Regions from separate parts of the Lactobacillus sp. ESL0228 genome, predicted to be linked through region 2. Evidence: riboswitches for the same ligand, from Rfam matches in the RefSeq annotation. Region 2 holds a riboswitch; each other region holds the start of a gene.

What was found. A riboswitch is a leader RNA that binds a small molecule or an ion and turns the genes downstream of it on or off. The one in region 2 is predicted to bind thiamine pyrophosphate.
Region 1: it holds a riboswitch for thiamine pyrophosphate, as region 2 does, so the genes downstream of both, F5ESL0228_RS00425 (ATP-binding cassette domain-containing protein) here and thiM (hydroxyethylthiazole kinase) in region 2, are expected to answer to the same signal.
Region 3: it holds a riboswitch for thiamine pyrophosphate, as region 2 does, so the genes downstream of both, F5ESL0228_RS01940 (ECF transporter S component) here and thiM (hydroxyethylthiazole kinase) in region 2, are expected to answer to the same signal.

What each region holds. Positions count from the first base shown of each region.
Region 1 is NZ_REHJ01000002.1:24,432-34,931, forward strand. It holds gene F5ESL0228_RS00405 (MBL fold metallo-hydrolase) at 1-754, shown strand, start outside; gene F5ESL0228_RS00410 (S1C family serine protease) at 824-2,008, shown strand; gene rlmH (23S rRNA (pseudouridine(1915)-N(3))-methyltransferase RlmH) at 2,496-2,975, shown strand; gene F5ESL0228_RS00420 (energy-coupling factor transporter transmembrane protein EcfT) at 3,056-3,709, opposite strand; gene F5ESL0228_RS00425 (ATP-binding cassette domain-containing protein) at 3,719-5,101, opposite strand; TPP riboswitch at 5,124-5,213, opposite strand; gene F5ESL0228_RS00430 (helix-turn-helix transcriptional regulator) at 5,349-6,287, shown strand; gene htpX (zinc metalloprotease HtpX) at 6,423-7,313, opposite strand; gene F5ESL0228_RS00440 (LemA family protein) at 7,331-7,903, opposite strand; gene F5ESL0228_RS00445 (SLC13 family permease) at 7,989-9,089, opposite strand; gene F5ESL0228_RS00450 (iron-sulfur cluster biosynthesis family protein) at 9,278-9,637, shown strand; gene F5ESL0228_RS00455 (hypothetical protein) at 9,779-9,919, shown strand; gene F5ESL0228_RS00460 (HNH endonuclease) at 10,039-10,500, shown strand, end outside.
Region 2 is NZ_REHJ01000011.1:131,161-141,660, forward strand. It holds gene F5ESL0228_RS07680 (type 1 glutamine amidotransferase) at 1-417, shown strand, start outside; gene tenA (thiaminase II) at 451-1,107, opposite strand; TPP riboswitch at 1,199-1,302, shown strand; gene thiM (hydroxyethylthiazole kinase) at 1,374-2,162, shown strand; gene thiD (bifunctional hydroxymethylpyrimidine kinase/phosphomethylpyrimidine kinase) at 2,176-2,985, shown strand; gene thiE (thiamine phosphate synthase) at 2,991-3,653, shown strand; gene F5ESL0228_RS07705 (hypothetical protein) at 3,838-4,593, opposite strand; gene F5ESL0228_RS07710 (LytTR family DNA-binding domain-containing protein) at 4,590-5,048, opposite strand; gene F5ESL0228_RS07715 (helix-turn-helix domain-containing protein) at 5,234-6,091, opposite strand; gene F5ESL0228_RS07720 (MFS transporter) at 6,611-7,525, shown strand; gene purB (adenylosuccinate lyase) at 7,684-8,979, opposite strand; gene F5ESL0228_RS07730 (adenylosuccinate synthase) at 8,980-10,272, opposite strand; gene F5ESL0228_RS07735 (GMP reductase) at 10,465-10,500, shown strand, end outside.
Region 3 is NZ_REHJ01000007.1:16,608-27,107, reverse strand. It holds gene celB (PTS cellobiose transporter subunit IIC) at 1-628, opposite strand, end outside; gene F5ESL0228_RS01980 (PTS cellobiose transporter subunit IIA) at 711-1,202, opposite strand; gene F5ESL0228_RS01975 (6-phospho-beta-glucosidase) at 1,344-2,789, shown strand; gene F5ESL0228_RS01970 (hypothetical protein) at 3,327-3,638, opposite strand; gene F5ESL0228_RS08395 (hypothetical protein) at 3,742-3,954, opposite strand; gene F5ESL0228_RS01960 (PTS lactose/cellobiose transporter subunit IIA) at 4,423-4,782, opposite strand; gene F5ESL0228_RS01955 (PTS sugar transporter subunit IIB) at 4,793-5,128, opposite strand; gene udk (uridine kinase) at 5,837-6,478, shown strand; gene F5ESL0228_RS01940 (ECF transporter S component) at 6,524-7,102, opposite strand; TPP riboswitch at 7,146-7,235, opposite strand; gene F5ESL0228_RS01935 (M42 family metallopeptidase) at 7,286-8,368, opposite strand; gene hpt (hypoxanthine phosphoribosyltransferase) at 8,608-9,177, shown strand; gene F5ESL0228_RS08230 (hypothetical protein) at 9,474-9,662, shown strand; gene F5ESL0228_RS01925 (DUF2087 domain-containing protein) at 9,784-9,996, shown strand; gene F5ESL0228_RS08580 (helix-turn-helix domain-containing protein) at 10,047-10,253, opposite strand.

The sequences.
Region 1 (10,500 bases), on a different contig from region 2:
TTTAATTGAAACAAGTCAGCATAAGATTTTAATGGATGCTGGATTATCTGGCAAAAAAATTCAGTCATTGTTAGCCAAAATCGGTGTTGATATTAATGATATTGATATGATTTTTTTGAGCCATGACCATTCTGATCATAGTAAAGGCTTGGGGGTTTTATTACGACGTTATCCTCAAATGGATGCTTTTACTAACAGTGGAACTTGGAAATATTTAAATAAAACTCAGAAAATTGGTAAGCTCCCAGTTGAACAAGTTAATATTATTGAGCCGGGGCAAACAAAAACTTTTGGTGATCTTGATGTAACAGCATTTGCAACAAGTCATGATGCGGCTGAGCCGCAGTATTATGTTTTTACTAGTGATGGAAAACGGATGGTCTTTTTAACAGATACGGGATATGTATCTCAAAGAGTAAAAAGTGTTATTACTGATGCGGATGCCTATTTAATGGAATTTAACTATGATGATATGATGTTACGCAACGGACCATATTCTTGGTCATTAAAACACCGAATTTTATCTGATGTTGGTCATTTATCAAACGTGGAAGCTGGAGAAGCCTTGCTTGATGTGGTATCAAACAAGACAGAACATATTTTTTTGGCTCATCGGAGTCAGCATAATAATACTGCAAAACTTGCCTATCAAGCTGCTAAGCAAATCTTAGTTAATGGGGATGCCTGTTTACCCAGTGATGTTAAAATTATTATGACTGATTCAGAGGAGCCAACAGACTTAATACAAATTTAACAGGTTTATTAACAACTTTTTTAAGGTTTATTGGTATATTAATCAAAGTTATCTAAAGGAGATTAAATGATGGAAAAACATAATGGGATTGTCAAAACAGCCATTGTTGGCGTAGTTGCAGGAATTATTGGTGGTGGTGTATCCTACGCTACCTTAGATCGAATCAATACCGCAAGTTTTAATAATGATGCTCAGACTAGTATTAGCTCTAACAGTGCCAAGACTTCTAAAAACAGTGCTAAGACCAGTGGGACAATGACTCCTGCTTATAATGATGTCAGAGGTGCGGTAGTATCGGTTATCAATATGAAACGTCAACGTAGCAGTAGCAACTCCTTATTCGATATTTTTGGTGATGATGAGCCTAATAAAGACAAAGGTAAGTTGCAGACTTATAGTGAGGGTTCTGGTGTAATCTACATGAAAAGTGGCAATAAGGGCTATATTGTGACTAATAATCATGTTGTTTCTGGTAGTGACAGAATCCAGGTCATGTTATCCAATGGTAAAACTGTGAACGCGCGAATTGTAGGTACAGATGCTACCACTGATTTAGCAGTCTTATCGATTGATGCCAGTCATGTTACTCAAACTGCTGAATTTGGTGATTCTAAGAGTCTACAAGCTGGTCAAACTGTAATTGCGGTCGGATCCCCTCTAGGTAGCGAATATGCCTCTACAGTTACCCAAGGAATAATTTCTGCTCCGGTACGTAACATCACAACTTCTTCAGCAAACCAGCAAACTGTTATTCAAACTGATGCGGCAATTAATCCAGGTAATTCAGGAGGAGCACTAGTTAATTCTGCCGGTCAAGTAATTGGAATTAGTTCAATGAAACTAGCACAATCTGGTGATGGCACATCTGTGGAAGGAATGGGTTTTGCTATTCCTTCTAACGAGGTCGTTACGATTGTTAATCAATTGGTTAAGAAAGGAAAGATTGTTAGACCACAATTAGGTGTTAAGGTAATTGCGCTACAAGGAATCCCAAATAGCTATCGCAAACAACTTAATATCAAATCCAATTTGAAGACGGGCATTTATATTGCTGAAGTAACGAAACGTAGTGCGGCTCAGGTAGCTGGATTAAAAACAGGTGATGTCATTGTAAAAGTTGACAACAAGTCTGTCTCTGATGTAGCATCGTTACACAGTATTTTGTATAATCATAAAGTCGGTGATAACGTTGATGTTATCGTTAATCGCAATGGTAAAGAGCTTAATTTGCATGTTAAATTGCAGGCAGATTAAGTTGAGTAGTATTTTGTAATTAGATAATAAAATAGGCTATACTGAGCGGTTTTTAATGCAAGTATAGCTTTTTTGTTAATAATTTAAATGCGAAACAATATAATGTTCGCTTTTTTAAGCTGTCAAGGCAAATGCTTTTAAGGCAAAGTTGTTAACAACTGTGGAAAACTTTGTGGATTGTGCATAAATTGATAAAATAAGCTCAAAAATGCTGTGGATAATCTGTGGATTGTGTGTAAATAATAAAACAGTAAAATTTGTTAAAATACTTATTAAGGCTTATATATTAGCTTTAAGGGATTTAAAGTTTGTAAAATTGAATAACAACAATAAATTTGTGAGTAAAAAAAGTTGTAAAAGATCAAAAAAATCAAGAACCACAAGTTAAGATAGTGTTTTATATTACAACCACAAAATGTTGATTTGTGTTTTTCACAGGTGTGGAAAAACATAGTGGAAAGATTGGGAATTGAGGGATAAAATGGCGATAAAGATAAAAATTATTTGTGTTGGTAAGCTAAAAGAAAAGTATTTTAAGGATGCAATTGCAGAATATCAGAAGCGACTCAGTCGCTTTGCCCAAATTGAAGTAATTCAGGTTCCTGATGAGCAAGCTCCTGAGAAGTTAAGTGTAGCAGAGCAAGATAAGGTTAAAGAAATTGAAGGTCAACGAATTCTACAAAAAATTAGAGATAAAGAATATGTTTTTGTTACGGCAATCAAAGGTAAGCAAAGTTCTAGTGAAGAATTTGCTCAAGAAATTAACAATTTAGCAATCTATGGTCATTCAAATATTACTTTTGTTGTTGGAGGAAGTCTCGGAACAAGTCAAGCTGTAAATGAACGTGGGGATGAATTACTAAGTTTTGGTAAATTGACATTACCTCATCAATTAATGCGAGTGGTATTAATTGAACAAATTTACCGTGCGTTCATGATTATTAGTGGTAGTCCTTATCATAAATAAAAAAGGATCAGTAAAATGATATGACCCCCAAAATTAGGACAAATTTGGGGGTCATATCAAAACGATCATTTTTTATTAAGCTAATGCAATATAAATAGGCTTAAGTTAACTATTAGCAAAATTATAATACTTATAGTCCAATCACTTACCTTAATCGGTATTTTTATAATTACTGAACGTGTTGCATTCTCATGATAGCCATGAGACTCCATTCCTTGAGCCAAGTTTTCAGCAGAATTTAGGGCTACAAGAATTGCTTTGAAATATAGAGTAGGTGACCAGAAACCAAGGTAAATACCCCGCATCATTGCAGCCGTGCGAATTTGCCTAATTGCTTGTTTAATTTGTGGCACAATGTTGAGGGCTGCTAAAACCCCATAAGCGAATTTGCTTGGTAAATGAAAATTTTGTTCGAAAGAGCGAGCCATTTGTTCGGCACTGGTATCAACTGCTACGCAATAAATTGTTAAAGTGTAGACGTAAATACGACTAGATAAGCTGAGAGCATTGGTTAAATTTGGTTGTGGCGCAAACCAATATAGGGTGGCAAAGATAGTAACTGTCGCTAGTAGTGGGGCAAACAACGTTATAAGTAAGTTTTTCAATTTAACATGCTTAATTAGTAAGTAAATAATACTGATGCTGATAATTAGGAAGTTGGTTGCCAAACTGGACTCAAAAGATATTTCTAAAGAAATAATTAATGCTAAGAGAAATTTAAAACTAGGGTTCAATGGTATACCTCATTTAGTGACATAAGTTAATTGATGATTAGCTAAAACAAGATGATAGTCACACCAACTAGCAAGGTTAGTTAATTCATGACTGATAATAAGTAGTGTTTGTTTCCTGTCTATTTGACTTTGTCTTAATAATTTCATGACTTGAAGTGCCGAGTCTTGATCAAGCCCACTGAGTGGCTCATCTAAGAGTAGTACCTTCTGGTTAGAGATTAACATTAGTAGTATTTGTAATTTCTTTTGTTGTCCACCCGAAAGAGAATAAACTACCTGATCTAGAAGTTGATCTAAATTCAAGTTTACTAAAGCTTGCTGAATTTTTTGATCAGTGAAAAAATTGTCAGAGCGTTGCTTCTTGCTCAGATTTAGTTCATCTAGTACAGTAACATTAATAAATTGATCGGTTGCTTCTTGGAAAACTTGCCCAACTTGCCGTAAATATTTGCGGGGCGAAAGTTGACAAATTTCTTGTTTGTTAAAAGTTAAGTTGCCTTCATAAGGTAGCATTTGGGTTAATGCTTCAAATAGTGAGGTTTTTCCTGCGCCGTTTGCCCCAGTAATTAATGTTGTTTTGCCAGCAATAATTTGTAATTCGTGTTGGGATAATAATAATCGATTTTGTTTGATTTCAGTATTGGCGAAAGTAAAGCAACTACTTTCATGCACTGGAATGGAGAAAGAATAGGTAGGATGTTGATCATTAGTGTGCAGTAGCAGCTTTTTTTCTTTTTCTTTTAGTTTGACAATCGTTTTATCACGAAACTGAAACAAGTTGTCGCAAATTCCGACATAATCACTAAGAATGTGATCGCTAAGAAAGATTGTTTTGCCTAAATCACGCAGATGAGCCAATTTGGTAATTAAGAATTTACGAGTGGTGGGATCGCAACTAGCGAAAGGCTCATCCAATAAAAAAACATCAACATCCATTGCTACAAGTACTGCCAGGGCAACACGCTGCTGTTCGCCTCCTGACATAGTATTAATTTTTTGATCAAGTAAATGGCTAATCCCGGCAAAATTGACAGCTTGTTGTAATCTTGTTGGGTATTTCTCACGACTAATTTGTAAGTTTTCTAAAGCAAAAACAATTTCCTCTCGAGGAGTTGCCATTGTAAATTGTTCACTAGCTTTTTGAAACATCATCGCAGTTTGAAGGTTATCCAAGTTAATCGAACCACTAATTGTACCGGCATATTTAGGATAGAGTTGTGCTAGTATTTTTAAAAAGGTTGATTTGCCACATCCTGAGGGTCCAATTAATAGCGAAAATTCACCTGTTGGGATGGATAAATTAGTTTGTTCTAAAATAGTATTTTGTTTATCATATGAAAAAGTCAAATTTTTACTTGTAATCAATTTTATCCTCAATATAAAAAAAGCCATCATAACCAAAAGGGTCTGACGACATGAAATCATTAATTTTCCCTTCGCTGGTATTAACCATAGCAGGTTCAGCGGGTATATTCTCAGCCTCTTGGCACCCCGATAATTGATTTCATTATATCTAAAAGCAGGTTTACTGTCTAGTAGAAGAAATTTTTTATAATGGGATAGTTATTGACCAGTAGGATAAAATTCATTAATATATAATAAAATTATAAAGCAGTCACTATTTAAAGAAGGTGAATTTATGGTAGCGTTTAAACTAGAACAATATTTAGCAAGTGTTCTGGATGCTGTGGATGTTGATTCAAATGAAGTACAATTAAAGGTAGGAAATAGCAGTTTTGATATCTTTACAGCTTATCTTGAAAACCGTAATGCAGGTATACACAGGTATCAGACTACCAATACTACTATTCTTTACGAAATTACTGGTAAAACCAAGATTAGAAATAATGGCCGTGAGTTAAAGTTAGGGCCAGGAAATATCATGATTTTGCGACGTAAGTGTGAGTACGATGTGCAAACACAACTAAAAGGAAATGTGTTACTAAAACTTGAATTTAATTCTAATTTAAATTTTAAAACCTTTTTGATTAACGCAGGTGTACTTGATCCAAGCGAACGAAATGTAATCAATAATGTCCACGATGCTTTAAAAACAAGACAATTACTTTATATAAAAAGTTCACCAATCTCGAAACCAGCACAATTACTTAAAGAAATTATTGATGAATATCTAAATCAAAATATGTTTACCCAAAGCATGATTATTGCACAATTAAGCATACTTTTCATAACGACTATTAGAAACCGTGATTTAATAGTAATTCCTGATACTATTCAAGAATTTGCGCCTACTACGCTAGAGCAATATATTGATGATAATTATGCAAAGGTAACGCTTGCCCAAGCTGCTCAATATTTCGGTTTTAACACTAATTATTTTTCTAGTTTAGTAAAACAAAAAACTGGTAAAAGTTTTGTTGAACACGTTGATGAAAGAAGAATGCAAGAAGCTCGTAATTTGCTTGCTCGACCGGATATTTCGATTAAAGAGATTATTGCCCGTGTTGGTTATAGTGGGAAGTCCTTTTTTTATAAGAAGTTTAATGAGTATTACCATGAAACTCCAGTGCAAATGCGGACAGAATTGTTCCGGCAGGCTAATATTAATTTAAAATGATTACTGGGAACTAATAAGCTATCAAGAAAATTACTTGCTAGCAATTTTGAAATTTTAAATATACTGACTAACTAAAAATGAGGTGTTTCGAGTATATAACTCAAGACACCTCATTTAGTTGTTTAATTAATAAAATTACATTTTTTCTAACCGCTTAATACGTTCTTCTGTTGGAGGATGTGTGTCAAATAAATGAGAAACTCCCTTTTTGTTTAACGGATTTTCGATATACATTCCAGCACTACTAGGATCTGCTTTTTTCATTGGGTCAGAACCTTCAATTTTCTCTAATGCAGAAATTAAGCCTTGGGGGTTACGTGTTAACTCAACTGAAGATGCATCAGCTAAGTATTCACGGTTACGTGATAAAGCCATTTGTGCCAAACTGGCACAAAGTGGCCCTAAGATAAGGACAAAAAGAATTGCAACAACTTTAAAAACTACCTCTAACCCATTACTCGAATTGGTATCACGGTCATCGTCATCAATCCACCAGATGTAACGACTGGCAATTCCTGATAAGAAGGAAATTACACCTACTAAGACAGCCGCAATTGTTGAAACCATAATATCGTAATTACGGATATGTGAAATTTCGTGCCCTAGCACACCTTCAAGTTCTTCACGGTTCATTAAATCAAGTAAACCTTGTGTTACTGCAACAGCAGAATGATTAGGGTCACGTCCCGTGGCAAAAGCATTTGGGCTTTGATCATTAATAATGAAAACGCGTGGCATTGGGACTTTACCGACCATGGCCATATCTTGAACAACATGCCACAATTCAGGGTGATCTTGTTCACTTATTTCTTGAGCATGGTTTAGACTCATCACCATATTTGCTGGATTAGGTAGAACAATTAACATGTAAATTACACTAAAAAACAAAGCAATAATTAACCCTAAAATTGGTCGGTTGCCAAAAATGTATCCTAATCCAGCACCAACTAATGCAAGAATGATAATAAATAAAGTCATTATCCAAACTGTTTTGCGCTTATTGCGGGCAATTTGTTGAAATAACATAAGAATTATCCTGCCGCTTAAAACTTAACTTTTGGTACTTCTTTTTCCGCTTCACTTGTTTGTAAATAATCAACTTTCTTAAAGCCATGAATATGAGCAACTAGATTCGACGGAAAAGTTAGAATTTTTTGATCATAAAGAGCTGCCGATGAATTATAGAGCTGCCGCGAATAAGCAATTTTATTTTCGGTATTGGTCAATTCCTCCTGTAATTTTAGGAAGTTCTGGTTAGCCTTTAAGTCAGGATAATTTTCTGACAAAGCAAAGATAGTCTTTAAAGCATCAGAAATTTGATTAGAAACTTTTAATGTTTGAGTATGATCATTAGTAGGAACATTATTTAGTTGATTTCGCAGTTGAACGACGTTCTCAAGGGTTTCTTTTTCATGTTTGGCGTAGCCTTTAGTTGTTTCCACTAAATTGGGAATTAAGTCATTACGTCGTTTTAACTGTACGTCAATTTGGCTCCACGATTCATCGATGTAGACCTTGGATTTTTGCAAACTATTATAAATAGTAATATAAATGGCAATTAATAAAACAAGGATAACGACAATTATCCAAAATAAGCTGAATGATAAACTAAACATTACTTTTCCTCCTTAATAAGTATTTAATCAATTATAACTGATTATATGTTATTTGAATACAAAAGTGATTACTGATAAATAGTTTTTAAATAAGTAATAATAACCAACCGACTATTGTTAAAATAATTAAACTAATTAGTTGCATAATTAGCCATTTTTTGAAAAATTCACTTCTGGAAACGGTAGCGTTTTGGGTAAAAGTTTTTAAGACAAGCATATTAGCCATTGATCCGATTGGTGAACCGAAACCACCAATGTTAGAACCTAAAAAGAGAGCTTTAGCGTATGGTGTGAATTTTCCTACTAAAATAGTTGCTGGAACGTTGCTGATAATTTGACTAGAAAGAATTGAGGTAAAATATGTCGATTGTTCCGAATTAATCATCGTATGGATAAGGGTGACAATGATTGGGATCTGTTGAATATCACTAATAAAAATAAAGAAGCAGGTAAAGGTTAAAAGTAGGGCATAGTCAATTTTCAGTAAGATTCGTGGATTGATTACAAGGGCTAAAATAATAGCAATGATCATAGGAATTACAATGTTGATAATCTTGAAAACACCCAAAAAGAATAAGGCAAAAACGATTGTAGTTATAATAGTAGGACGTACACTAATATTGATTGGCTTAATATCTTGTCTTGGAATTTGTTTACGTGGAATAAAATAAAAAATAATCAAGGAAATTAATACTGATGCCAGTAAATAAGGTAATGACCATGAAAAAAATTCAAACGCGCCAACCGAATATTTGCTAACCAAAAAAATGTTATGTGGATTACCCCAAGGTGTAAATGCTGCCCCAATATTTGCTCCCATCCCAATTAAGGTGACCGGCAAAATTTGTGGCAGTTTGCAACGTTTAGCAATGTTTAAGTATAGCGGAATCAATGTAAGTGCCGTTATATCATTTCCCAGAAACATCCCAGAAATAATTGCAAGTAATGTAAACAGAATATTTAACTTTTGCATATTATCAGCGACGCTGGTAAGTTTATATGCCAGAACATCAAGTACATGTAAGTAGGCGTAAATTTGGATGATGATTAGCATTGTTGTGATTGAAAATATCGTATGCAAATTGATATCCTCAATTCGCGGTCTAGCAAAAAACAGACTAATAATTGTTACCACAATAGTAATTTGCAAGATTCTGTCACTAAAAATCTTTTTTAAGCTGGACATAAAATGTCCCCTTTCACAAGTTATATTCATCTATGTATCGCTATATACATTTTGAGCTTTTTTTTGTTTGTTAGCAATAACAAAATTCTATGGTAACAAAAAATGTGATACTGTAAACATAAACTTTGACTTGATTGTGTAATATAGCATATACTCATGGAAATGGTAAAGATTAGGAGGAAATGAAGATGGAAAACTCTAAATCGATTAAAATAAACATCAAATCCAGTGCTGCTGATAAAATCAGGTCACAAGTAAAGACTGGACAAGTTGTTTTATTAGCATTAAACGATGGTTCTAATAAATATTCTGATGTTGGTGGTACCTGTACGATTGGTGCTAACTTTCAGTTAGTCATGGTTGACCAACCAGACCCTGACTTTACAATAAAGATTGATAATAATGCTGGATTAGATTTATATACTAGCCCAGCTGAAATGCAGTTTTTAGATGGTGGATTGGTCATTGATGAAAAGAACGCTACAATCAGCCTTTCTGATGATAGTGGTGTAATTGATGGCGCTGTTACAATTAATGAATATAAGTAAAAATATTATGGCAGACTAAATATCTGCTTTTTTGCTGCTTCAAATTTAGAGTAGAAGCGGAATCGGCCTAGCCTTGCTTGATTATACTTTCCGTGGTAAACTATAAAAGATTTTCGAAAATCTGAAAGGAAGTATAGTACTATGCGTAAAGGTGAAAACTATAATACTGGTTGTGAACCAAACCAAAGACCTAAAAACAAGAAGAATGGTAAAAAGCGCGTTGCTCATGTAGCAGCAGTTGTTGCTTTCTTGAACAAGGCTAAAGCAGACGAAAATAAATAGTTTGCGCTAATTAAAAAAAGGTGGATTACATCTGTAATCCACCTTTTTTTATGGACACAAGTTGGTTAAAATGAAGCTAAGATTAATGACAATATTTGCCTTAAAGGAGATATCTTAAAGTGAAATTTCAATGTAGCGCATGCGGTCTTCGACTTAATTCCAATCATTTTAAACACCAAGGACTAATGAACCCAAAATTAACTAGTATCTGTGATCAATGCCTTCAACGTGGAGGAAAAGCCGAAGATTTTGGTAATGCGACAATTGCGATTTTTGCGCAAGCTTTGCTATATACATTTGTGGGCCAAAATAATGAGGATCAAGAACTGAAATTTTTAGTTCATTCAAAAGATGAACGTAAGCGCTACGAGTCTTTTATTCAAGATTATGATGGTAATGAACTGGCACAGCAACAACTTGGCCGGCAAGAATTTAATCAAGCTGTCATCGATAGTGAGGTAGGAAAAACTGAATTTATTCCACAATTAAATCTTACTTTTGCTGAAAATTTAAATAAATTAGGATTAAAAGTTGATTTCAAATTAAATGAAGTTGACTTTATTGATCGTGAACGTATACGG
Region 2 (10,500 bases):
ATCAATAGTGACGGCCCAATGTTAGGTGTTTGTGGGGGCTATCAATTAGTTGGTTCTTATTACAAAACTAATTCTGGCATTACAATTAAAGGACTAGATATCTTACCCTTCCACACCGTTTTTAAGTCAGATAAGCGAATGATTGGTGATACTAGGTATCTGAGCGACTGGGGTGAAGTTAGTGCCTTTGAAAACCATTCAGGACAAACATATTTTGATGATAAAGAAAAACTGCATCCTTTAGGCAAAATGATTGAAGGTTATGGTAATAACCCCCAAGATAAAGTCGAAGGGCTACGTTATCATAACTTTATTGGTACCTATTCTCATGGACCATTATTAAAAAACCTTAATGTCGCCCAAGCAATTGTTGACATGATTTTGGCTCGGCATGAAAAACGACTTGCGGCTCAATAAAAAAACTGAACTACTAGCTAGTTCAGTTTTTTATTACCATCGCTCTTTTGCGTAAGCCATTTGCCAAAACTGTAATTCGTAGTAGCTACTGCGAACAAAAGCTGTTTGCATCATTTGACGATCAGTTACGGTGGCTTGACTAGCCAAAGTATTTATTAATTGCAAAATATGCGTCACATTGACCTCATACCAGTCACTATCATAAGTATCTATCCATGTTTGATAGAGTGTTACGGGTGAGCCAACTTTAGCTAATTTTTGCCCAATTTCTTGATACAACCAATAACAAGGAACAATTGCAGCGATTGCTGGAGCAAAGCCATCACGTTCGAGTGTCAGATACATATGATTGACATAATTATACGCAGTAGGCGCAATCGCTGTTTGTCTAATTTCCATTGGAGTAATTTTTAATTCCGTAAAAAAATCACTGCGGACAGACCATTCGCAAGCTCTAAGATCTGCTTCACTCTGCAATAAAAATTTTTTAATTTGCGGATTACCTGCTTGTTCAGCTAATAGATGATGGAACTTACTAAATTCAACTAAATAATACCGATCCTGCAGTAAATAAAACCGAAATTTTGTTAACGGTAGTTGGCCACTTTGTAATTCTGTAATGAAAGGATGCACCAGACTTTTTTGCCATATATTTTGTGCTGCTTGATGCAATTGCTGCGTGAAACTCATTAATTTGCCTCTTTTCTACTTTATTAATTTTATTCTTATTTTATGCCTATTTTTAATTGTCTTAAACTTAAAAAGTCATTATAATAGAAAGCGATAACACGAGGGGAGCCCCCATCAAGGCTGAGATGGAACTACGTTCTAGACCCTTTGAACCTGTAAGCTAATTCTTGCGTAGGAACGTGTCAATAACCGTTAAGCTTTGACACATGATAGTGTCAAAGTTTTTTATTTACGCAAGTAGGCTAGTGCAATTGTTGGAGGTTGAAATGAAGTTAAATATTCTCAATGAATTACGAGAAAAAAATCCGGTTGTTTTAAATGCTGCTAATTTTGTCACCGTTCAAGATGTTGCTAATAGTTTAAATGCTATTGGTGCTTCACCAATTATGAGTAAGGAAATTGCCGAAGCCGAAGAAATGGTTAAGATGGCTTCAAGCGTCACCCTTAATCTCGGCACTTTAACCCAGTTGCAAATTGCCCAAATGAAAAAAATAGGCGCTTTAGCTACCCAAGATAAAAAGCCTATCGTATTTGACCCTGTCGCTGTAGGAGCGGTTAATTATCGTCTGCAAACAGCGCAGGCCCTCCTCCACAGATTTCCAGTTAGCATAATCCGTGGTAATGCTGGTGAAATTGCAGCTTTAGGGGGTTTTGAATGGAATGCCCGAGGGATTGATGCTGGTTCGGGTTCAGGTAATCTTGACCAAATCACCCAAAAAACGGCTCAAAAATTGGACTGTGTTGTTATTGCTAGTGGTGCAACAGACACAATCAGCAATGGCAAGAAGATTGCACATGTTTACAACGGCACCCCGCTATTTCAAGCCCATGTTGGCTCAGGTGATGTACTATCTAGTATTGTGGCAGCTTTTGCAGCAGTTGGGACTGATCCATTTGAAGCAGCTCAAACTGCCACCTTGGTATTTGCAGCTACTGGCGAATTACTAGCTAAAGGCCAGCCAGAAATTGGCCCTGGCACGTTCGGTATGCATCTGATAGACTACTTGGCTAAAGTTCAAGTTGCCGATATTGAAAAAATAGCAAAATTTGACTAAAGGACGACTTTTTATGACTGAAAAAATTAATTCTTTCCCTCAAGTATTAACAATCGCTGGGACCGATTCTGGTGGTGGTGCTGGTATTATGGCTGATCTTAAGACTTTTCAAATGCAAAAAGTTTTTGGTACAGCAGTGGTGGTAGCAGTTACCGCACAAAATACCCTTGGTGTACAAGACTCTTTTTTAATACCATTAGAACTAATTGATGCACAATTTACCTCACTTGCCGCTGATTTTAAGATTCGCGCCTGCAAAACAGGAATGCTTGGCGATGCAGCTCACGTGCATCAAGTTGCTCTTAACCTAAAAAAGTATGATTTTGGTCCCATTACAATTGATCCTGTAATGGTAGCTAAAGGCGGTGCACCCCTGCTAAGTAAAGATGCTGTTAAAACTGTCAAAGATGAACTTTTACCACTTGCAGATTTAGTAACACCCAACTTGCCCGAAGCTGAAGTACTGACGGGAATTAAGGCAAGCAGCGAAAAACAGTATCCAGCATTAGCTCATGCCTTACAAGAGATGGGTGTGAAAAATGTTCTAATCAAAGGTGGTCATGCTGAAAATGAACTAGTACGCGACTATGCCCTCTTAGCCGATGGTACCGATTTTTGGATTAGCAGTCCACGTACCCACACCAAAAGAACTCACGGCACCGGTGACACTTTAGCTGCAACAATTACAGCTCAGCTCGCTCACGGTCAAACTTTAAGTGCTGCAATTAAACTTGGTAAACAATACGTAGCCAAAGCTATCGCAGAAACCATCCAAGTTGGCCATGGTCACGGACCACTTAATCATTGGGTAAAAATAAACTAGGAGAAATTATGCAAAAATTTGATCCCACACAGTTAACCGCATATTTTGTCTGTGGAACACAAGACCTGCCCGCAAACAAAAGTCTACCAGAATTAGTAGAAGAAGCTCTCAAAGCTGGCATCACTGCTTATCAATTCCGTGACAAGGGTCCTAAATCAACTTTGAAACAAAGTGACCGCTTATCAATGGCCGAAGAACTACACCAACTTTGTCAAAAATATGATGTGCCATTTTTTATCGATGATGATGTTGCTTTAGCCAAAAAAGTTCACGCTGAAGGAATCCATGTTGGTCAAGATGATGAAGATATTGCCCAGGTAATAAATGAAGTAGCCGGCCAGATGATTGTGGGATACTCATGTTCTACTATGACAGAAATTGCCAAAGGCGACTTTATTACTGGCATTGATTATTATGGCAGTGGTCCAATTTTTACCACACAATCAAAAGACGATGCTGATCCAGAAATAGGTCTTACTGGTTTAGCTAAACTAGTCAAGCGCACTAGTAGACCAATCGTTGCAATTGGTGGCATTAAGGTTACAGATTTACCAGCAATTGCCCAAACTAATGTAGCTGGCGCAGCAGTTATTTCAATGATTTCCCAAAGTAAGAACATTCAAAAGACTGTTACAGCAATGCTTACCACCAATTGGCAGCGACAATAATAGCTGTTAGCTTCTTCCTCGTTATTTAAAGCCTTAGTTATCTTCAAAAAAGGCAGTACTACCTTAAGTACTGCCTTTTTTAACTTCTTTAAATATACTTCATAAGAGTAATCTTTACTTTGCTCCAAATTTTTTCGATACTAGGGCATTTTTTAATACAGTTAGGTGCATTGTTACGGCTCTTTTAAACATAATTAATCGAAATTGAGACAAATCTACTTGATCCTTGAAGAATTACCGTTGGACCATCGCCTTTTGCTGTACCGTTGATTTCTACTTCACCCAAAATAGTAGCTAAATTGTCTTTAAGTTTCCATGACAACGGCAAGTAGATTGCGATCTCACTCATTAAAGCATTGACATTAATTACCACCGTATCGCCAGCAGGTTTAGCAGAATCTAGATAGACACTAGTTGTACCCATTGTTGAATTAATAGTGACTGTTTCTAAGTTTTGTGAATGAACGTAGCGCGAAACTTCCGATAGTTTTTGGTTAATCACGATATGACGTTCATCATTTTCATTGTCGTCATCACCAAAATCACTTTTGGTAGAGGTGAATTCGCCATCCGTCCAACCTCTGCTTTGACGCTTATTGAAAAAATAAGATGTGTGATAGTGATGCCAACTTTTTGCAAAAATCAAATGTAATCCCGCATACACTAAGCAAGTTGCTAAAAGTAACGTCCACGGAACAATACTGGTGATGTGTAGTGGCTCAGCATAAACAATTAATAAAAAAGCGACTGAAAATACTGTACCAAATAAATTATGATTAACGAGGCTATTGATTAAGCTTACTGCAAAAATCACTGTCCAAAAAATAGTGGCCAAGCCTAAGTGAAAAGATAAAAGCTGTAATTGATTAAGAATTAAGAAAACGGCTGCTGCCACTAAACCAATGCCCCACAAAATTTCTTTAATCTTTTGTTTTCTCATGATAAGGACCTTCTCTCATTTAATTTATCACTCAAATTATGATAATAACGGCGTGAAACGTAGACAACTTTGTAAGAATCTCGAAAATGTACTTGGCAATTAGAAATTGATCTAGTTAATGCATAAACCTGTTTTAAATTTAAAATAGTTGATTTAGAAACACGCATAAACTGCCAGCTAAGTAATTTCTCTAATTCATATAATTTATAATTAACGCTAAAAGAATTACCTTTTGTATGCGCAACTACTTGGCGACCTTCAGTTTCCAAAAATAGAATATCATCTAAATTTAAATAGTATGTCAGCTCATTTTTGTAACATTCTAATTGATTGGGTCGTTCACTTAGTTCTTGCAGTTGCCGATAGATTTCTTCCACTTCAGCTGTTAATTCTGGTGCCTGAATAGTAACCATTGTTTCAGCAGTATCCGCATTCAAATCAATTTTAACTTTCAAAACTCTCACCTGCCCTTCAATTGGTAATTTTAATTAAACCCTAATTTAAACGTAAAAGCCAGCAACATGGTGCAAGTGGTTCCTTTATCTAAGTAAGCGGTCAATTTTAATAAGTGAATATAATAGTCATAATTTTTTTACAAGTAATTGAAAAGATTCTGCCAAGAAAGATCACCAGCTAATGATTAGCCATTTTGTTTTTTAAAAAATCGTTCTAATTCTTTGCCATACTCAGGCATACCCAATAAAGAAAAATTCTCAATTGCTATTCGACAAATATCTAAATATTTATCTTCTGCTTTGTAATGATACTCAATCATATTTTTGAGTAACAAAATGACATTTTTATAAAAAAACAATTCAGGTTTAGTATCAATTTGATCTGCAGCCATAATTAAAAAGTGTGTTGCATCATATTCATTCTCTTCAATACACTGAATTAATAAATTACCAATAACACTTAAAATTATTGCCAACGTCTTCACATCATTGGATCCTTGGAATTGCTTAATTATCCTTCTAGTAATTAATAAATTGCTTTCAAGATCATAGAACATCATAAAATTGCAATACAGCACTAACTTAGACTTATCAAAATTAGGTCTACTAAAGATTTGATCTTTTAGAGCCTTTTTTTCTATATCATTTAAATCTTCATTATTTACATTAGCAATATAAGCATCAAGATAAAGCAAGTCAGTCTCTTTATTAGGAAGATCACTTTTACTAACAAATTCTTTCAACTTTAACAATTCGTTTTTTGAATTCCGATAATAAGCATCACTTATTACAGTCATTAATTCGCGTTCTTGATTATATTTTGATTGTTTAGAACTATTTAGTTCACCAAAAAAATCAAGTAAAGAGACAGAATTATAATTCAGTAAACTTACTAAATCTTCTGCAGAAATACGATGAATATCTTTTTCTACCTTAGAGTAATAGGAAGGACTTACAATATCCCCAATCCACTCTCGTTGAGTTTTTTCTTTATTCAGTCGAAATTTTCTTAATAAGCTACCAATAGTCATAATTTTCTCCATTCCTGTTACTTGTAATACTATATTTTTAATTTTTATTACGCCTGAATTTATTTTTCCCAATAAGTATTAATATTATATTTGTTCTGATTCACTTGCCTCTTTCTTATTTAACTATAAAATTTCGAATACGACATTTTTATGCTTAAAATTATAGCCCTTTTATAATAAAAATATCATCAAATTAAGAAATGAGAGGCAAATATTATGAACATCTTTTTAAAGAATAAAAACTACAGAAAATTTACTCTTGCCAGCTGGTTATCCAGCGCAGGCAACATCCTTTTCTACCTGGCTCTCATGACTTATGCTAGTAAATTGAAAAATTATTCCTTGGCATTATCTTTAATTGCGATTACCGAGTCACTACCAGACTTAATTCAAAGTCTCAGTGGCTACCTAGCGGACCGGACACACAATAAATACCGCGTAATTGTCTGGCTTGCAGTCATTCGCTTTGCTTTGTACATGCTGGTGGGCCTGCTCTTCGTCACCAATATTGCCGGCTGGAACCTGGTTTTAATGGTTATCGGACTCAACTTTGTATCTGATCTATCCGGCATGTACTCTAGCGGTTTACAAACGCCTCTAATCGTTGGCCTCGTCGGTGAAAATGAAATGGCCGAAGCCCAGGGTTTTACAGGCGGCGTATCACAACTAATTACGCTAGTCGCACAATTTGTCGGTTCCGGGCTCCTGCTCTTCATGTCATATTCAGAACTAGCCATTGTCAATGCTCTAACCTTCTTAGCAGCTGGCTTACTCTACGCCAACATTGGGGCAAATGTTCGCAAGCAGCAGCCTGACCAGAAAGAAGAGGTCAATGACCAAAACTTTTTTGCCACGATTGGTTCATCACTCAAGCAAGTACGGCAAGCCCACGGACTCTTAACAATTGTTTTAGTTGTAGCTATGCTTAATGGTTTGCTCAGCTCTGTTGAGCCATTAATTTCAATCGTTATTGCCGGCAACAAAAGCATGCTTATCGGCAGCTATAGTTTCACCATCGCACTTCTAGGAGCTGCTGCAGCAATCGGCTTAGCTCTTGGCAGTGCAGTCGGCACCAAACTCCTTAAAAACACGTCGCTTTTCCAGCTATCTTTATTATCTACTATCAATAGTGCCATTATGGCCGTTGTCATTTTGAACAAGAGCAGCATACTTTGCCTTATCTTAATGACCACTCTTGGCTTCTTAGCTGGTACGAGCAGCCCTAAGTTAATGCAATGGTTGGTTATCTCCGTAGATCGCAAAATTTTAGCTTCTTCAGCAGGGCTTTTAAACACAATCTTAGCAATTGCTGGTCCATTAATGACAACATTATTTACCACGATTGCTGGTACAATCAATGTTAATTATGCCCTATACGGTGTTTTGGGACTTAGTGCCATAGTTTTCATTGCTACTCTGATCGTAATGATTAAGGTCAATAAATAGCAATTACTTATGAGTATTAAAAAAAGAGTAATTCATTTACTCTTTTTTATTAATTATTTAATATCCAAATCATTTGTGCTATAAATCGTGTGGTTGTACCACTAGATCGAATCCATTAATACCTATATATAGAATATTTAAAATTATTAAATTAGATTTTATTCTAATCCAACCTTTTTAAAAATTTCATCAACATACTTTAAGTGATAATGATAATCAAAGGCATCTGCCACATCCTCTTGGGATAAATAGGTCATTACGTCACTATCTTCAACCAGTTCTCTAAATAAGCGACCTTCATTCCAAGATTTGGTCGTTAATTTTTGCACCATATCATAGGCAGCTTCACGCGATAATCCCGCTTCATCAATCAGCTTTAACAGTAATCTTTGCGAATAAATCAAGCCATATGTTCTATCCATATTCTTACGCATTGTTTCTGGAAAAACATCCAAATTCATCAAGATACGATTAAATCGATCAAGCATATAATCGAGCCCAATAGTAGCGTCTGGTAAAATAATTCGTTCAGCACTTGAATGCGAAATATCCCGTTCATGCCATAAACTAATATTTTCATATGCCGTAATAATTTGCCCACGTAAAACACGAGCCATTCCGCATAAATTTTCTGATCCAATTGGATTACGTTTGTGGGGCATTGCTGAGGATCCTTTTTGACCTGCACGAAAATGCTCTTCAACCTCATGAATTTCTGAACGTTGAAGTCCTCTGATTTCTGTAGCCCAATTTTCGATACTTGTCGCGATTAGTGCCAAGGTTGCAATATACTCAGCATGCAAATCCCGTGGTAATACTTGACTAGTAATTAGCTGCTGTGTTAACCCTAATTGCTTTAAAACACTAGTTTCAATTGCCGGAGGAACATTAGCAAAAGTCCCAACTGCTCCAGAAATCTTACCAGACTCAACGCCTTTAGCCGCATGTTCAAAGCGCTCAAAATCACGATTAATTTCAGCATACCAACGAGCAAGTTTGAGACCAAAAGTAGTCGGCTCAGCTTGAACACCATGAGTACGTCCCATTTCAACAGTATATTTATATTTGCGCGCTTTCTGTGCAATTGTTTCTTTTAAAGTAAGTAGATCTTGACGAATAATTTTATCAGCTTGCTTTAAAATATAGCCCTGAGCCGTATCAACCACATCTGTTGAGGTTAATCCATAATGGACCCACTTCTTTTCTGAACCCAAGCTTTCGGAAATAGTTCTTGTAAATGCTACAACATCATGATGTGTCACCTGTTCAAAATCAGCAACTCTGTCAACCGTAAATTTTGCATTTTGCGTGATTTTATCAGCGTCTGTTTTAGGTACTACTCCTACTTCGCTCCATGCCTTAGTTGCAGCAATTTCTACCTTTAGCCAAGCCGTATATTTATTTTCAATTGACCAAATTTTTCCCATTTGAGGTCGTGTATATCGTTCTAACATTTATCCTCTTTCCCATGGATTTTGTAATACAATTGTTTGTTCGCGATCTGGTCCCACCGAAACAGTCACTAACGGTACACCAACTAGTTCAGCAACTCGGTTTAAAAAATTTTGAGCATTTACAGGTAAATCGCTCCACTTTTTAGCAGCTGTAATATCTTCCTGCCAAGCAGGTAGTTCTTCATAGACTGGATGACAACGTTCAAGTTCTTTTAAACTTGCAGGATAATAGTCAATCTTTTTCCCATCTAGTTCATAAGCAGTGGCAATTTTGACAGTCTCAAAACCGCTAAATATATCAAGTAAATTCAAACTTAAAGCATTGATGCCCGCAACACGTTTAGCATGTCTTAAAGCAACTGCATCAAACCAACCGATTCGACGTGGTCGACCAGTAACCGTTCCATATTCATGAGCAGTTTCTCGAATACGATCTCCTACTTCATCCAGTAATTCTGTTGGAAAAGGACCGGCACCAACACGAGTCGTATAAGCCTTGCACACACCAATTACTGTTTGCAAGCGATTACCGCCAACCCCAATTCCGCTAGCTAAGCCACCAGAAATTGTATTTGATGAAGTAACAAAGGGATATGTCCCCTCATCAAGGTCGAGCATAATTCCTTGTGCACCTTCAAATAAGACTTTGTCATTTTCATCTAAAGCCTGATTTACCAAAACCGAAGTATCAGTCACATATTTTCGTAATTTTTGTCCATATTCATAGTATTCAGTAAAAATATCATTAAAATCAAGAGCAGGTTTATCATAAATTTTAGTAAACAACGCATTTTTTTCTCTTAGATTGGCCTGTAATTTAACAGAAAAAGTATCTTTTTCAAGTAGATCACAAACTCGAATTCCAACCCTTGAAGCCTTATCCATATAAGCGGGTCCAATACCATTCTTTGTTGTACCAATCTTATTGTCACCTTTTGATTCTTCTTGATATTCATCCAGCTTAATATGGTACGGCAGAATAATATGCGCCCGATTTGAAATCCTTAATTTGCTAGTATCAATGTCATTTTTGGCTAAGTTTTCTAACTCTGCAAGTAAAACTTTTGGATTAATAACAACGCCGTTGCCAATTACTGCACCCTTATCCGCAGCAAAGATTCCTGATGGCAACAATCTCATTTTAAAAGTTTTACCATCAATTTCAATTGTATGCCCCGCATTATTTCCACCATTTGAGCGAACTGCATAAGCTGCATCTTTACTTAAAAAATCAGTAATTTTTCCTTTGCCTTCATCGCCCCATTGACTACCAACTACTGCCACTGCCGTCATTTTCATTCACCTCATAATAATCTAGCAATTTTACATTAATAGTCTAGCAACTATTTCAACTTTAGTCAAACTTAAATACGAACTATTATCAGCAGTTCAATAAACATAATTCGATTTATTAATTGACATGCGGAAAGTTTTTGATTATAGTTACATCGTTGAAAAAGATTTAATTTAGGAGCAAACACATTTATGAGCAATTATTTCAGTATGGATGCCTTTGACTAC
Region 3 (10,500 bases), on a different contig from region 2:
AAGCACTAAAAGAGTTAGCAACGCCAGATGGAACTGATGCTGGCATCTTAATTTGCCAGTTATGCTTAATGGTATAGCGATAAATTTGGACAGTCAACCAAGCTACGACTAACCCAATAAAGATCCCAACTGCACCAATCCGATATATACCCGAGGTATTAGCTTCATAACCGCCAGCAACCATCTGAGTTTTACTGAAAACTTGCACGAATTCCATTCGCCCGTTTTTCCAGACCAACTCAGCTACCGTGATAAAGAAAGCCATCAAAAACATCATTAACCCATTCATCGGGACTAAGTTAATTTTTTCCTCATCATGATAAATTTTAGTATACGAATAAGCAAAGGTGCCCGAGAAGACCAAGGCAATAATCCCCATTGTCGCGTTATACACAGATTGGAATAAATTTGAAAACCGGCCAATCGTATTCGCATAAAAGCTTATAAATCCCGGTGTATTAATAATCTGTGGCAACACCGTCAAAATTAAGAAAAACGCTCCAACAATTGAAAACGAGATCACACTGTAACCAGCATCCATAATTGCCCGCACAAATCTTGTTGCCGCAAATTTTCCAGCTGCGGCGGCAATTCGCTCCTTAAGCGGTTTCTTACTTGCTTCTGCCATTTTTAAAACTCCCTTCAATATAGCATATCCTTAATATACTACATATAACTATTGTAATCGCTTTCTTAAAAAATACAAGCAATTATTTAACTTTTTTAAATGTATCAATTGTTTTGATATATCTATCTTTTCCGATTCGAATGTTATGAATTCGTCGCTCACAAACATAAGCCAAAAGTATTCCACCAAAAAGCAATCCTAAAATTAAATAGCGGATATCACTTGTAGTGATAAATGGGAAAAAATTATCATTTATTGGCAAAAAGATAATAATTGCCAGTAAGCAGTTAAAAATAATTTGAATCATTAAATAATGCCGAGTCAGTGGCACATCTGCTTTACGATTGTGCATTTTAGTTAACTGCTCAATTGCAGCCATACCAGATAAAATAGTGTCTATGCCCGCGAAAAGAATACCTAACCATTTTTGATATTGTATTAAAATCAAGAGCCAGATTAAATTAGTGAATAGAAAAACAACAACACTATACCGAATCATCAAATAACGGCTAAAGTACAAATACTTAATATTATCTTCTTGCTTTTTGCGTTCGTAATCTTTTTGTTCTGCCATAGAATATACCTCGCTTTGTCACTAATAACATTATAACGCTATTTTTTTAATCATTTTCATTTTAACTTGATGGATATATCATAATTGGTATAAAATATATTTGTTAGCGCTATCTATAATAGTTATAAAAAGGAGATACTTATGTATTCAGCAAAAATGCCAGAGGGATTTTTATGGGGCGGTGCCGTTGCTGCTCATCAATTAGAAGGTGCTTGGAATGTTGACGGCAAAGGAATGTCAATTGCCGATGTAATGACTGTTGGGTCAGCAACTAAGCCACGTGAAATTACCGATGGCGTCATTGAGGGAAAGAATTACCCAAATCATAGTGCCATAGACTTCTATCATCACTATAAAGAAGATATCAAATTAATGGCAGAGATGGGTTTTAAGGCTTTTAGAACTTCAATCGCTTGGACCAGAATTTTTCCTAATGGTGATGACGAAGAGCCTAATGAAGCAGGTCTGAAATTTTATGACGATTTGTTCGCAACTTGCCATCATTATGGAATTGAACCTGTAGTGACTCTTTCACACTTTGAAATTCCATTCAATTTAGTCAAAAAGTATAATGGTTTTACCAATCGAAAGTTGATTGACTTCTTCATTCGTTTTGCCACCGTTTGTTTCAATCGATACAAAGATAGTGTCAAATACTGGATGACATTTAATGAGATTGATAATCAGTCTGCGTATAATGAAGACTTTTTAATGGTTACAAATTCAGGAATTATTCTTAATAATCTCAGTGAGAAAGAAAAAGAGGCAGCCATGTACCAAGCTGCTCACTATGAATTAGTAGCTTCTGCGTTAGCAGTTAAGGTTGGTCACAAGATCAATCCTAAGTTCGAAATTGGCTGTATGATTAATTATTCACCTGTTCGGCCATTAACGCCATCTTCAGATGATGTTCTCTTGGCAGATAAATTTGAACAACGCCGCGATTGGTTCTCAGATGTCCACGTTTTTGGTGAATATCCTAAAGAAGTTGAAACTTATATTAACAAAAATGGTTATCGGACAGACATTACCGATGAAGATCGAATTGTCTTAAAAGAAGGAACTGTTGACTACGTTGGTTTTAGCTACTACCAAACAACTACTGTTTCCGCGAAAAACGTTGAACCAGATAAATTAAACGATTTATCTAAAGCCATTGCTAAAAATCCAACTTTAGAACGTAGCGATTGGGGTTGGGAAATTGATCCAGAAGGTTTAAGAATTGCCTTAAATCATTTAACAGATCGTTATCATAAGCCATTATTCATCGTTGAAAATGGTCTTGGTGCATACGATAAAGTTGAAGCAGATGGCTCTATTCATGATGATTACCGCGTTGATTATTTGAGAAAACATATTTCTGAAATGGAAAAAGCCGTAGAAATTGATGGGGTTGACTTAATGGGTTATCTTCCTTGGGGACCTATTGATCTTGTTTCTGCAGGTACTGGTCAAATGGATAAACGTTATGGCTTTATCTACGTAGATAAGAATGATGCAGGTGAAGGAGACCTGAGTCGTTCACGTAAAGATTCCTTTGCTTGGTACAAAAAAGTTATTACTACTAATGGCTTAGATTTAGATTAATTACCAGCAATTCAACCAAAGAAGACTCACAATTTTTTGCGAATGCAACAGGAGATAATTTTCTTTATTTGAAAATTATCTCCTGTTTTTTTATTTAATGATGAGTTATTTAAATAATACAGTTAATGGTTTAAAACTACATAAACCTATTAATTTTGGCTCATCCTATTGATAGATATCTTAATCTAGTTTCTATGATTATTCTATATAATAGGTTTCTCTAGGCAAAAAAGAGGTCCTAAGCCCTCAACAATAAAATTCATTGACTCTACTCTTCAAATCTATTTAGGAGTTTGCTTCTATCCTCTCTTTAATTGTATTGAACTTTTGCTCAACATTAAAAACCTTAACCTCGCAGTTACTAATTAGGTTGCCGAAACTGTTAACAGCATTGCAATAAATGTAATCTAATCGCCCATGGTCATTCGACTCACGTTTGGCACAATCACAATGACCAAGTTTTATTGTTTGTATTTGATTTATTGGTCTAATTGTGAAATTAAAACTGAAAATAGGGCGCTTACACCTTTGTATATATTATTTGCCAAAAACCATGTTGCCTGAAGCCCAAATAATATAAAAAAACAAAATAACACAAATAATTAGAGCTAATAACTCACCTAAAAGCATACTTATAATAAAAAGAATATGTTGGCGTTGAAAAAATGTCGTAAATAAGTCCCCTAAAGTTAGCCAATGAAAGCCTAAAACACCAACGCTTAAATCCATAAGCTTGAAAAGCGGTAAGATTAAAACTAGCAAGAGTTCGCATAGTGAAATAATCCGTACAACTTTATAGGCATGATCTGTTAACAGCTGTTCTCTCATTGTAGGCTTGTTTTTTGTCATTATTATTGTTAGCTCCAATCTTTATATTGCCAAGATCTAACCTTAAATATTCCCCAAATATTGTTTTAATTATATTTTTGGCATTTGCATATGTTTTCATGACTTACCTTTCAGTAAAATAAAGTTTATCTACTTTCCAATAGAAGTTATTTTCTTTTTTCATATCAACCCCTATTGCTTTTCCTTTGATTTCTGTACCATACAAATAAATATTTTTATCTCCACCTTGGTAATCAGAAGTATTTTTGCAAGAATCATTTTTATTAAGATGTACTAAAAATAAATATATTTTTTTATTATCTGATACTTTTTTCATTTCTTTAATATCGTGATTTTTAATCATTGCATTAATTTGATAATCTAATTCATAAGAGATATAAGTTTCAGAACAAAAAATATATATTCCTAATAATATAATTATTGTAATCACAATATAAGTTAATTTATGACTATTATTTATCAGGATCACCACCAGTTAGAGCATATCTCTTTTATTTATAATGAAAGCAAGTTTTGGAATTTAGTATATAATAAAAAATCATTTTTTACAATTAGTTTAGTAGGTAGTATGTGAAGCGTTAAAACAGAGTATAATTACATTGATTGCTAAAAAAGCAATGTGTTTTAGTAATTAATAATTCAAAAATACTGAAGTAACCAACTGCCAAGTACAGGAAATTAAAATATTTATAAATATTTACATCATTTGACAAAGAGCTTTAATTTGACACACAAAAAAAACGAAGTCGTAAAAACTTCGCTTTTTAACTTTTATTCAACGTTTTTATTTTAATACATCCGCTTTATACAATTTTTCATATAAGTCGACCATTTCACCAGCCAAGTCTCTAAAAGTAATTGCGTTCATCAAATGATCCTGTGAATGAACAACTAACAAAGTAACCTGCGTATGATTGCCTTGCGCTTCTTGCGTTAACATCGCAGTTTGAGAATTATGAGCTTCAGTTAATGAATCATCTGCTTCCTTTAATTTAGCACGTGCGCCATCAATGTCGCCCTTTTTGGCTAATCTAATAGCTTCAAAAGCCAGACTCTTCGCATTGCCACCATTTGCAATCAGCCCCATAGCTGCTTGCAAAGTTTCCTGTTCTTTTTGTTCAGCTGTCTTTTGTTCTGCCATCATAATCCCCCAATTAGCCGTTAATTAAATCTTGAGCTTGTTGCAAAACCTTCTTGCCATCCATCATGCCATAGGCTTGCATATTGATAACACCAAGAGGAATATCTTTTCCGTCCTTACCTTTGCCCTTAACTTTATTAGCAAAATCATCTTTCATATAACTGACTTGCGGTCCCAGCAAGACACAATCAATTTCTTCTTGATCAAGATGCTGTGAAGCTTCTGAAGCTGGACAAGCAAAAATTTTAACATCAAGTCCTTGCTCCTCAGCAGCTTGTTGCATCTTAGTTACCAATAAAGACGTACTCATACCAGCACTGCAATTTAGCATAATTGTTTGTTCTGCCATAATAATATTTCCTCCTAAATGTATCATAAGTTTATTCTATTATATCACTTATATCACTTTTTTGGATAGCGCTTTCCATTTTTTTGATGATTAGTGCAATTATTTCTCAGCTCCGAATTACGCCCAGCTAGATATAAAAATTTAAAATGGATGAACGAGACCTGTAATTCCTATCCCTAATAAAATAATACCGAAAAAGAAAGAATAACCTATTGCTGCTAAAGAGAATCCATTGTCCGTCCCCTTGTGTAAAATACCATTCGTGTACCGTACAGCATTAACAAGCTCATATACTGATAAACAAATAAATATAATTCCTACCATTCTACTAAAAATAAGACTATTAAAAAAGTTATTCATAAATATTACCTTCTCTCAATATTAAAAATCAGACGTAATCTTAAATGCGTCTTTTCATTTATTATTGTATATAATACCACATTTTTTAAATTATAGAACTTACCACAGTTTCAGAAACATAATTTCTTTTAGAAGCTGTAATAAAACAATGTGTTCATACCACATCAATAAAATATTTAACTGGCATTAAATTATAGTTAGTAACTATTCCTCTTTGTTTTTAAAATTATCTATTTCCCATATTATGATATATAAATCGATTTCAAACAAAAAATTTGTATTAACGTACTTATTGGCAATTCTTGATAAAGTAAAGTAAAATGTTATTTGATAAAAAGGAGTGTCTCAATGTCTCAACTTAAAAAACCTGTCGTAATCGGTATTACCGGCGGTTCAGGTAGTGGAAAAACTACCATTGCTCATAAAATTGTCGAACAGATGCAAGAAAATGAACATGTTTTAATTATGACACAAGATTCATATTATAAAGATAATACAGGGATTCCAATGAGTGCTAGACTCAATATTAATTATGATCATCCTAATGCTTTTGATATCCCGCTATTATCGAAACAATTACGCAGCTTACTTAATTATGAAGCTATTGAAATGCCTGTATATGATTTTAAAGAACATACCAGAAGCAAGGAAACCATTCATACTGATCCGGTTGATATTATTATTTTGGAAGGGATTTTGGTTCTATCTAACGAAGAAATACGTAATTTAATGGATATTAAAGTTTACGTTGACACTGATGATGATATTCGTTTCATCCGCCGATTGCAACGTGATCTTCAAGAACGTGGTAGATCAATTGAATCTGTTATTGAGCAGTATTTAGGAACAGTTAAGCCGATGTATCATCAGTTCATTGAGCCTACAAAGCGTTATGCGGATATCATTATTCCAGAAGGCGGAGACAATGATGTAGCCATTGACATGTTAACAACTAAAGTTCATTCAATTTTAAGTAAGGATATCAAATAAAAAACGAGAGCAAATTTTCTCTCGTTTTTATTTGTAATTAAACATTTAATCGACTTTTGGCTTTAACGCACGGTCAAACAAATTGGTAATTAGCTTAACTAAAACACCATCAAAAACAATTGATGAAATTAAATTGGTAATAAACATAACCAGTTGAAGCTGAAAACTGAACTTATTCCAGCCATATATTATATAAGAAGATATAAAGCAAGCCAAACCCGCAAACACTGCCCCTGTCAGTACACTTGTCCATGAGAATCTTTGATAACGACTTTTTTTAGGGAAAAAGCCTATTTCATTCGTTGCACCTTGCAGTATTCCGGAAATTAGTGTCATTGCACCCCATTGTCCGCCAATAGCCATTTCTACAATTGCAGACAATAATTCACCAATTGTTCCTGAACCAGGTGCTGGAACAAAATAAATTGCTAACGGTGCAGCTATTAACCATAATCCAGTAAAAACAGTATCCGTCACAGGCGCAAAGCCAGTTGGAATTAATATTAACTTAATTAAATTGTATGCCCAGTTAAAACCATAAGTATAAACCACACCCATAATTATTCCAATGAGTGCGATTAAAATGATTGACTTAACATTCCATTTCGATGATCTTGTAAACATAAAAAATACTCCTATAACTTGAGTCAATAGGAGTACACGTTAAATTTTTTCTTTAACACTTCCCTAGCGCAGGTATTATCCCGTTCAGGTTCAGAGGGTATTTCTCAGCTATGTGGCACCCCTAGTGACTTACTATAATTTATTAAAGTATAACATAAAGAATATTATTTCACCAAATTAATTCTAGAATTTAGTAAAACTATTCAGTTTTTCTTTAGTCATATCGCGAATAATTGCAACAGCTAAATCTACTGAAGCTTTAAAATCATGATATGAACTAAAACAATATGGTGAATGCTCATATCGAACTGGAATTCCAATAACAATTGTAGGCGCACCATTTTCATAGTAAATGGCTGCACCATCTTGTCCCCCACCAGTCCGAACAGAACGTGTATATGGTAAGTGATTCTTATCAGCTAAATCACAAGCATACTGTTGGAATTTAGGATTCGGTAAAAATGTAGTATCCATATCCCTTAACATCGGTCCACGATTAAGACCGGTTTGTGACAACCATTCAGGGGTAAAAGTATCATCGGCTGGGCAAGATTCAAGCACAATTGCTAAATCAGGTTTGACTGCTCGCGCAGTCACATAAGCACCACGAAGTCCAACTTCTTCTTGACTAGAAAGAGCTGCGACTACATTAAAGTTAGTTTCTTCTTCTTTTAAAATTTCAAGAACATCTGCCATTGCTGCTGCACCAAAACGATCATCAAAATCTTTACCAAAGAATAATCCCGTTTTTTCGTTATACTCACATTTTACATCAACAAAAATTGGACAACCCGTATCAATTTTAAAATCATTGATGGTCTCTTCACGCGAACATGAACCAACATCAATTGACATATCAGCAACATCTGGAACATTATTCCTTTCTGCTTCAGTCATAAAATGTGGTGGCTTTGTTGCAACAACGCCGGGAATATATTCGCCATCTTTATTTCTAATTTTTACTCGCAATGCTGGTATATTATATTTTACCCATCCACCTAGGGGAACAAATTTAATCATTCCATTTGGTCTGACTGCCTGAGTAATGAAACCAACAGCATCCGAATGAGCATCTAACTGAATTACTGGCCGTCCAGCTTGATTTTCTTTCTTAGCAGCGTATACATTAAGCATACCATCAACTTTGATATCAGCAAAATCTTTGACAGTTTGCGTGAACAATTTAACAAATTCTTCTTCAAAGCCTGACGTCGCATTTGCATCCGCAAAGGCTTTAAGCATTTTTATTTCTTTTTCTTTTTTCATTTAAATGCCTTCTCTTTAATTTAATATCTTTCTTCATTGTAACAAAAACTTTAGGAATAACTCTATAAATTTGAGTTAATATCCAGTTAATCCTACTATTTTTATTTAATATAATAATTTTGTCCGTAATTTAGACAACTATTGACAAAAAAAGTTTAAAACAGTCTGCTTTTTTAACCATAAAATGATATAATCGATACTATTAGTAATTCAAAAATTTTAAGGTAAAGGGTAAATCAATGCCGAAAAACGACAATATTAACAGTATTATTGACCATCAGTTGTTTACCGAAAACGACATTCATAAAATGTGCGTTAAACTAGGCAAACAGCTAACTGAAGATTATGCGGGAAAAAATCCTCTTATTGTAGGTGCACTTAAAGGCGCAATATTCTTTTTAACCGACCTGGTACGAGAAATGGATGTTAAAGAAGAAATTGACTTTCTTGATGTTTCCAGTTATGGCAATGGGTTTGAATCTTCTGGAAAAGTTAAGTTGATTTCAGATCTTACGACTGATGTCAATGGTCGCGATGTACTTATCGTCGAAGATATTGTTGATACTGGTCTTACTTTAAAGTATATGAAGAATTTGCTCAAAGAACGAGGCGCCAAAAGTGTCAAATGCTGCGTACTACTTAATAAAGAAACTAACAGACGAACCGATGTTGATATTGAATATTATGGTTCAAAAGTAGGCAATGAATTTGTTGTTGGTTATGGACTAGATTTTATGAATGCCTACCGCAATCTTCGCTACATTGGTGTACTTAAGCCTGAAATCATTGGACGCGTTACCAATAAATAAAATAATCAAATAAAAAGAAGACTGTTAAGTTAACCCTCTAGATGGATTTTGGTCCAATCTAGAGGGTTAATTTTATTTTGGCTAGTTATGGTAGATTCTTTCGTAAAACTATAATTGTCAGCCGCATTTAAAGCGGAGGCTTGATATTTAGAAGGGAAGTCTTGTTTTGCAAGATTTCTTTTTCTTTACAGCTATATTGTGTCATGAATAGCATATTAGTTTAAGGTCCAAGTCCTTGATTTCTAAGTTATTTTTATTGTTTAATTAAAGATTTAAACTTATCAAAATTTTTCTTTTTGCTCAATACTATATTCGGTAGTATTGAACAAATTCTTCAAGAGACAATACTACAACAAAGTATTACAATGGAATCTAATAGGGCAACAATAATTTCAGTCAGTAATGCACTTGATGCGGGTGTTTCTGTAATTGTTTTGTCAATTAATGGTTATATATCAGATAATTTTGGAATTGGTAGTGCTTAAATTTTTTTAGCAACTTTAGGGATAGTTTTATTTGGAATAAGCTATTTGTTAAATAGAAAGGCAGTAAGAGTTAATGGAGCATAACATTACATTAGATAAGTACGTGGATTCTAGAGGTAGAGTGAAAATTTGGCCGGGAAAAGAAAAAAATCGATTACTTGTCTTATCTTATTTAGCGACTAAATTTGAGCCTGAAAAGAAATACTCTGAACAGGATGTAAATCTCATTTTAATGGGACTTATAGATAATTATGTTACAAGAAGACGTGATTTAATAGAATATAACTTTTTGAATAGAACGGATGACGGTAGATTATATTGGAGAAGTAAATAAATTATTTGAAAAGTAGTACTTTTGAAATGAACACCAAAAGCCTGCTTTTTCTATCGCCTTGTGATAATAGAAAGATTAATAAACGATTTCAATTTTTTTCTATATCGTATGAAGGTTGCGCGATTGATACCAGTTAATTTTGCTACCCTGGTGTCGGTCATATCACTCTTATAAAGTCTAAAAACGTGTTGCAATTGTGGACTATCTTTAGAATATTTAGGCTTACGCTCATGATAGCGACCTTCTGCTTTAGCTATCTATTTCGATACCTTGACGTTGGCGCTCCTTAATTCGTTCATGATCACTTTCTGCCTGATATTTATATACTCAAGAATAAGATTATTTATTAGTTGCCGCAAATTAGGATCTTCAGTACCACACAAAGAGGAGAAATTTAAAATATTAAGTGTTGCACCCTCGTCTTTATTTTTGTACAAAAAAGCTAGAAACCACTCTCATTCGCAGTGATTTTTAGCTTTCAAGTTTAAGTCATCATAGTCACAG